One region of the Massilia sp. X63 genome, then DNA from elsewhere that is predicted to be linked to it. Evidence: predicted binding sites of a transcription regulator. Region 1 holds the regulator's gene; the other holds the start of a gene.
The links. The regulator FliA, encoded in region 1, starts transcription of late flagellar genes. The targets are predictions, from matches to a motif close to CTAAAGTTTNNNNNNNNNNNGCCGNTA.
Positions count from the first base shown of each region.

Region 1 (4,187 bases):
TTTCGATCCGGAGCCGGTGTTCACCCGCGCCCCGGCTGCCTTCGCCCCGGCCGCGCCGGAAGCGCGCCAGGCCTACGTCGAGCGCCGCGCCGCACCGGTCGCCGAGCCGGAAATCCCGCCGACCTACGTCAACCGCCGCGCGCCGAGCCCCGAGCCGGGCATCGACATGGCCGCCATGACCCAGATGATGAGCGCCGCCATCGCCCAGGCCAAGGAATCGGCCGCGCTTGAAATGAGCGGCATGATGAACGAAATCCGCGCCATGCGCGGCCTGATGGAAACCCAGCTGGCCGAACTGTCCTGGAACGCGACCGCCCAGCGCGAGCCGCAGAAGGCCGCCGTGCTGCGCGAGATGCTGGCCGCCGGCTTCTCGGCCACCCTGGCGCGCTACCTGATCGACAAGATGCCGGCCACCAAGGATGCCGGCGAAGCCCTGCGCTGGATCAAGACCGTGCTGGCGCGTAACCTCACCACCATCGCCAACGAGGACGATCTCTTGAACCGTGGCGGCGTGTTCGCCCTGGTCGGCCCGACCGGCGTCGGCAAGACCACCACCACCGCCAAGCTGGCGGCGCGCTGCGTGATGCGCCACGGCCCGGACAAGCTGGCCCTGATCACCACCGACGCCTATCGTATCGGTGGCCACGAGCAGCTGCGCATCTACGGCAAGATCCTCGGCGTGATGGTGCACTCGGTGAAGGACGAAGCCGACCTGCGCATCGCCCTGAAAGAACTCAAGAACAAGCACACCGTTCTCATTGACACCATCGGCATGTCGCAGCGCGACCAGATGGTGACCGAGCAGGTGGCCATGCTGAGCGAATCCGGCGCCGACGTGAAGCGCCTGCTGTGCCTGAACGCGACCTCGACCAACGAAACCCTGAACGAAGTGGTGCGCGCCTACCAGGGCTCGGGCCTGGCCGGCTGCATCATGACCAAGCTCGACGAAGCCGCCTCGATCGGCAACGTGCTCGACGTCGTGATCCGCCAGAAGCTCAACCTGCACTACATCTCGAACGGCCAGCGCGTGCCGGAAGACCTTCACCTGGCCGACCGCGCCATGCTGGTCGACCGCGCCTTCCGCAACAACCGCAACGCTAGCGCCCAGTTCGGCGATGCCGACCTGCCGCTGATGATGGCCGCCGCCGCGGCCGGACAAAACGCGGACCGCAGCCTGCGCGAGGTGCACCTTGGCTAGTTTCGATTTCGACCAGGCCGAAGGCCTGCGCCGGATGCTGCAGGGCCCGCGCCCGCGCATCGTGACTTTTCTCTCGGCCACGCCGGAAGACGACAAGGGCGCCATGCTGGTCAACCTGGGCGCCTCGCTGGCCCAGCTGGGGAACGAGGTCCTGATCGTCGATGCCTGCGAACGCGACTACGGCGTCGCGCGCCGCCTCGGCCTGAGCCGTGCCGCCACGCTGGCGAACGTGGCGCGCCAGGAGTGCGGCCTGAACCAGGTGCTGCACGCGGTGCCGCAAGGCTTCTCGGTGGCCACGCTCGGCTGCGTGCAGGACAGCCTTGATGCCCGCCGCCTGGCCAAGACCTTCGACGTGCTGGTCAAGCAGGCCGGCATCGTGATGGTCGACGGCGAACTCGGGCCGGACGGCGCATTCCCGCTGCCGCTGATGGCCGATTCCGAGATCGTGGTGCAGGTCGGAACCAGCGCCGCCTCGATCACCAACGCGTATGCGCTGATCAAGCGACTGGCGCAACAACTGGGTCGCCGCCCCTTCGGCATCCTGGTGACCGGCGCGACGGAGGCCGAGGCCAAGGTGGTATACGATAATATGTGTACTGCGGCAACTCGCTACCTGGCGGTCAGCCTCGGCTCGATGGGGTCGGTGCCGGCCGACGAGTACCTGCACCGGGCCGCGCGCCTGGGCCGCGCGGTGGTCGATGCCTTCCCGCTGGCGGGCGCCTCGGTGGCGTTCCGCCGCCTGGCCGGCAAGTTCGCGCTGCACGCGATGCCCGGCCTCGGCAGGGGAGGCAGCACGCATTTCGGGGCCTGACCCAGGCAGTACCACAGGTAGCACCACAGGCAGCACATACAGAAGAACAGATAAGCAAAACGCATGTACACGGTCAAAGGGAAAGCGGACAAGAACCATTTGCTGACGGAGCACATGCCGTTGGTGAAGCGGCTTGCCCACCACATGAAGGCCAAGCTGCCGCCTTCGGTGGAAGTCGATGACCTGGTGCAGGCCGGCATGATCGGCCTGCTGGACGCGATCAACCGCTACGAAGACAACCACGGGGCCCAGTTCGAGACCTATGCGGTGCTGCGCATCCGCGGCGCCATGCTCGACGAACTGCGCAACAGCGACTGGATGCCGCGCAGCACGCGCCAGAACATGCGCAAGGTCGAAGCCGCGATGGAGGCGCTGCAGCAGCGCCTGGGCCGTCCGGCCAGCGAATCCGAGATCGCCAAGTCGCTCAAGATGTCGCTCGCCGACTACCAGGAGATGCTGGGCGACGGCGGCGGCCACCAGCTGCTGTACTACGAAGACTTCCACGACCAGGACGGCGACGGCGGCAGCGACGGCTTCCTCGACCGCTATGCGGTGGACGACGCCGATCCGCTGCGCAGCCTGCTCGATACGGGCTTCCGCCAGGCCGTCATCGACGCCATCGACAATCTGCCGCCGCGCGAGAAGATGCTGATGGGCCTCTACTACGAGGAAGAACTCAACCTGAAGGAAATCGGCGCCGTCATGGGCGTGAGCGAATCGCGGGTGTCGCAGCTGCACACCCAGGCGGTGTCGCGTCTGCGCGCTGCGCTACGGGAGCAATTGTGGACTGGGCCAGCGTAGCCGGCCTGGTGCTCGCGATCGCGGGCGTACTGGTCGGCCACACGCTGGACGGCGGCAAGTTCGCCTCGCTGATCCAGCCGGCCGCCTTTGCCATCGTGGTGGTCGGCACCGCCGGCGCCACCCTGCTGCAGAGCGAACGGCGCAGCTTCATGCTGGGCCTGCGCATGCTGCGCTGGGTGTTCTTTCCGCCCAAGTCCAACCGCGACAAGCTGTCGCGCGAAATCGCCTTGTGGAGCCTGAGCGCGCGCCGCGACGGCCTGCTCTCGCTCGAGCAGTACATGGGCACGAAGGACAAATTCATCCAGAAGGGCCTGCGCCTGGTGATCGACGGCATCCAGCCCGAGAAGCTGCGCAACCTGCTCGAGAGCGACATCACCGCCTACGAATTCTCGCAGCGCCAGGCCGCGCGCATCTGGGAATCGGCGGCCGGCTATGCGCCCACCATCGGCATCCTGGGCGCGGTGCTGGGCCTGATCCACGTGATGGAAAACCTGTCCGACCCGGCGCGCCTGGGCTCGGGCATCGCGGTGGCCTTCGTCTCCACCGTGTACGGGGTGGGGCTGGCCAACCTGTTCTTCTACCCGGTCGGGAACAAGCTGAAAGCCATCGTCAGCGACCGCGTGGCCCAGTACGAGATCCTCGCCGAAGTCTTCCACGACCTCGCCACCGGCGACCACACCCGCGTGGTCGACGAACGGGTGGCGAGCCTCCTGACGCGCCATTGAGCGACGGCCCATGGCGCGCAAACGCTACGACGACTCCCAGGAAAACCACGAGCGCTGGCTGATCTCGTACGCCGACTTCATCACGCTGCTGTTTGCCTTTTTCGTGGTGATGTACGCGATCTCGATCGTCAACGAGGGCAAGTATGCGGTGCTGTCCGAAGCGCTGGGCGACGCCTTCGGCGGACGTAGCGCCGCACCCCAGATCAACACCAGGGTCGAGCCGGTGCTGCCGCTGTCGCACATCGTCAACCGCAAGCGCCTGGAAGCGGCGCGGCGCGAGCGCGAGCGCATGGAGACCCTGGCCAAGGACCTGACCGCGACCCTGATGCCGCTGGTGAAATCGGGCCAGGTGCGGGTGACGCAGAATGCGCGCGGCATCGGTATCGAACTCAACGCCAGCGTGCTGTTCGCGCAGGGCGAGGCGACCCTGCAGCAGGACGCGCGCGAGGTGCTCGGCGCGGTGGCCGGACTGCTGAAGGACGACCAGCACCGGATCGAGGTCGAAGGCCATACCGACAACCTGCCGATCACGAACGAGCGCTTCGCCTCGAACTGGGAACTGTCGGCGGTGCGCGCCGCCAGCGTGGTACGCTTGTTCATCGAGAACGGCGTGGCGGATGCGCGCCTGTCGGCCATCGGCCACGGCGCCACC
Region 1 covers NZ_JBFTEF010000028.1:10,508-14,694, forward strand. The annotation lists gene flhF (flagellar biosynthesis protein FlhF) at 1-1,198, shown strand, start outside; gene AB3347_RS25490 (MinD/ParA family protein) at 1,191-2,009, shown strand; gene AB3347_RS25495 (RNA polymerase sigma factor FliA) at 2,073-2,810, shown strand; gene AB3347_RS25500 (flagellar motor protein) at 2,792-3,535, shown strand; gene motD (flagellar motor protein MotD) at 3,546-4,187, shown strand, end outside.

Region 2 (4,187 bases), on a different contig from region 1:
GCCGGGTCATAGCCGCTGACGAAACCGATCTGGATGCTCGAGGTGTCGCCGTACTTGCTCGAGGAAATCGAGATGCTGCCGTCGTCCTCGACCTTGGTCTCGACCGTGTCGCCGGCGGCGGCAAAGGTGGAATTGCCGTTGATCGCGGCGCGCAGCATCGCGGCCAGCTCGGTGTTGGTATAGCTGCCGGCCGTCAGCTTGATCTCCTGGATCTTGCTTTCGGTGACGGGGTCGGTCTGGTTCAGCGTGACGCGCCACACCGTGTTCGTGGGAATCGTGGCCCTTCCAGTGACCGGCGCGGCGCTGGTGAGCGTGCCCTGGGTCGCCATGTGGTCGATTTTTACGGCATAGGTGCCCGGCTTGGTCGCCGCGCTCGACTTGTCGAACTTGATCTGGCCGTCGGTGGCTGCGCCCATGGCCGCGAACAGGCCGCCGATCTCAGCGAAGTTCTCGTTGATTGCCTTGTTCAGCTTGCTCGAATCGACGCTCAGGTTGCCGTCCTTGCCGAACGAGATGCCGACTTGGCTGAGGGTGGTCAGCTTGCCGCCCAGGCCTTCGACGGTGCCGCCCAGCGCGCGCCGCAGCTGGCTCTGGATCGAACGCACGGACGCATCGCCCTGCAGGATCCCGGCGGTCTTGGTCTCGGCGTTGTAGCCGGCCAGGCTCGAGATCGTCTTGTTGAGGTCGTTGTAGGCCTTGACGAAGTCGTTGACGGCGGCCGAGACCGAGCCGGTGTCGCGCGTCACGTTCAGGGTGCTGCTGCCGAGTCCGACGATGTCGAGCGACACGCCCTGCACCGCCTCGGTGACGGTGGTGCTGCTGCTGCGGATGTCGATCCCGTTCATGTTGAGCAGCGTGTCCTGGGCTGCGCTGGTCTGGGTCAGGCCTTGCACGCCGCCCGGATCGTGGCCGAGCAGGGCGGCGATGGCCGGATCGCCGTCCGCGCCGTCGACGCCGCCAACGCTGATCTTCATCGAGGACTTTTCGCCGGTCTTGTTCGAAGTCAGCACCAGGTGGTAGGGATTGGCGCCGCCATCGGACACGATCGTCGCGGTGACGCCGATATTGGCCTTGTTGATGGCGTCGCGGATGCCCTGCAGCGACTGGTCGCCGGTGTCGAGCGTTACCACGCTGCTGGCCTGGGAACCGTCCTGGCCGAAGCGGGCGCCGTCCAGGTAGCTGCCGGCGCTGCCGGCCGTGAAACCGGCGGCGGCCGGGTTGCTGCCCCCGATCAGGATCTGGCTGCCGTCCTTCGACGTCAGCGTCACGCCGGCGGTGCTGGTGGCGCTGGTGCCGGTATTGGGCTCGCCCAGGCCCTTGGTGCCGCCGGTGACCGCGCCGCTGCCGCCGATGACTTCCGCGATGGTCAGGTTGGAGCCGTCGGCCGCGGTGAATTGCAGGTCGCCGTCCACGGCGCTACCGGTGAAGCTGATGTTGGCCGCCGTCAGGGCCGCGGCCACGGTGCCGCCGGCCAGCGCATTGTCGACCTGAAGGGCGGTGAGCGAAGCGCCACTGCCGGCCTGCGCGACCTGCACCCCGCCCACCGTAAGCGCATAGCTGGAGGTGGACACGGTGGTGACGGTGTCGAAACTGGCGAACAGGCTGGCGGAACTGGTGGAGCTGCCGGCCTTGGCGGTCACGCCGGTGGTGTCGCTCTTGGCATTGATGGCTTCGGCCAGCTGGGCCGCGCTGCGCGTGGTCGCGCCGGTGGTGATGGCGGTGCCGTTGAGGCTCAAGGAACCGTCGCTGATGCCGCCGGTGGCGATCGACGCGCCCAGTGCGCTGCCGGCAACCCCGAAGCTCGCGCCGCTGACGCTGCCGAACTGGAAGGTCAGGATGGTCTTGGCAGTGCCGCCAATGGTCGCGCTCATGCTGGCGCGGCCGGCGGTGCTCAGGCTCTGGGCCGAGGCCATCTGGGTGACGTTGATCCGGTACTTGCCCGCGACTGCGCCGGCGCCGGCGCTGCCGGTGAACACGTCCTTGTCGCCGCTGCTGGCGTTCAGCGCGCTGAAGGTCGCAGGAGAATTCAGGGAGGTGAGGGCGCCCTGGAAGGAACCGACCGCCGCACTGACCTTGCTGAAGGCCGCCATGCGCTGCTGCAGCGCCGCCGACTTCTTGTCGAAGTTGGCCAGCGGCGCTGCTTCGGCCGCCATCAGCTTGCTGACGAGGCCGTCGACGTCGAGGCCGGAACCGATGCCCGATGAACTGATGCCCACTTTGTTTCTCCCGTGAAAGCGATAATGTAAGTCATTATCGACAGAAGCAAACGGGACTTAAGAGTGGGAAATGTGTCTCAATTCAAATAGATGAGAAAAGATGCCTGACCACTGCCAGGCGTGCGGGGACGCGCTGCCCCGCGAGGGGAGCGCGCCGCGGTGCTGTCCAATACAGCTCAGGCCGTTTGGCTGATCAGGAGACCGCGCATCTTGTCGAGCGACTTGGCAATCTCGAGCGCTTCGACCGAGGGGATCTGGCGCACCACTTCACGGGTGTTCTGGTCAATGATCTTGACCACGATGTCCTTGCTGTCCTCGTCGATCGCGAATTCCAGGCTCTGCGAGGACACGCGCATGCCTTCGTTGATCTTCTTGACCGCGTCGCCGACCTGTTCGCGCGAGGGCGCAGGGAGGGCGCCTTCCTGGCCTTCGGCGGCCGTGGCGGACCTGACGGTCTTCACGGCGTGGGTGGTCGGCTGTTCGAGCGCCACCGGCGGGCGTTCCTCCAGCCGTGCTGCCGCGGGTGAACCAAGCGATTGGATGTTCATGGGACTTCCCTAGCGAAAAATCCTCGGCTGAATTTCTTCAGCCGAGGAATGTTCTACTGCACCGATGGACTTGCTAGTCCGTCAATCATTAGCCACGCAGGAGCGACAGGACGCCATTCGGCAGCGAGTTCGCCTGGGCCAGCATCGAGGTGCCGGCCTGCTGCAGGATCTGGCCGCGGGTCATCTTTGCGGTTTCAGCTGCGAAGTCGGTGTCGACGATGCGGCTGCGCGATGCGGACAGGTTCTCGGTCGACGACGACAGGTTCGAGATCGCCGATTCGAAACGCGACTGCAGTGCACCGTATTCGGCGCGCTTGCTGTTCACCGCTGCCAGGGCTGCGTCGGCGATCTTGATGGCCATCTGGGCGTTGTCGAAGCTGGTCACGTCCAGGTTGGCGACCGACTTCAGGTCCGAAGCGCCGGTCAGGCCGGTGCCGGAGGTGCCCTGTTCGGTGACCGAGAAACCCTGCTCCGAGTCCAGCGACACGCGGCCCACCGCCTTGCCGGTTTCGCCGGCGAGGACGTCGCCGCCCTGCAGGGCGCCGGCGGAGGTGTAGTTCTCCAGCTTGACCTTGTCGGAACCGGTCTGGTTGGCGACGTTGATGTTCTCGCCGCTCGAGTTGGTCAGCTTGATGCCGCCGTTGTCGTAGGATGCGGTGACGCCGGTCTTCGACGACTGGGCGTTGAACGCGCTGATCGCCGCAGCGTAGCCGTCCGCGTCAGCCTTGGCGCCGATCTTGAACGAGATGGTCACGGCTTCGGACGCGGTGTTGTTCGAGTCCAGCTTGATGGTTACGGCCGAGCCGGCAGTGACGGTGAGCTTGGCTTCGGTGGTGGCGGTAGCGGACACGCCGGTCTTCGCGCTTTCGGTATTTACCTTGGCGGCAATCGCCTTGGCGCTTTCCGCCTGGCCCGGGCCGATGTCGATCTTGGCCGGACCCTGGAAGCCGTTGATGGTGATGGTGCCGGCGCTGATGGCGGCAGTAGCGGCGGTACCGGCGACCGGTGCACCCGAGGTCTTGGTGTTGTTGCCGTAGGTGCTGGTGCTGAAGTTCGCACCGCCCATCGAGATCAACTGGCCTGCATTGGCGCCGACCTGGAAGTTGGCGGTGCCCATGGTGCCGTCCAGCAGCTTCTGGCCGTTGAATTCGGTGGTGTTGGCGATACGGTTCAGTTCCGAGGTCAGCTGGGTGACTTCAGTCTGCAAAGCCTTGCGGTCGCTGGCCGAGTTCGACGAGTTCGACGACTGCACTGCCAGTTCGCGGATACGCTGCAGGATGTCGCCCGAGCTCGACAGGGCGCCTTCAGCGGTCTGGGCCATCGACACGCCGTCGTTCGCGTTGCGGGTCGCCTGGTTCATGCCGCGGATCTGCGAGTTCATGCGGTCCGAGATGGCGAGGCCGGCAGCGTCGTCCTTGGCGCT
Region 2 covers NZ_JBFTEF010000006.1:41,982-46,168, forward strand. The annotation lists gene fliD (flagellar filament capping protein FliD) at 1-2,216, opposite strand, end outside; gene AB3347_RS13630 (flagellar protein FlaG) at 2,393-2,764, opposite strand; gene AB3347_RS13635 (flagellin) at 2,853-4,187, opposite strand, start outside.
Region 2: fliD (flagellar filament capping protein FliD) is a predicted target of FliA. The motif match lies at 2,252-2,278, and genes of this name have one in related genera.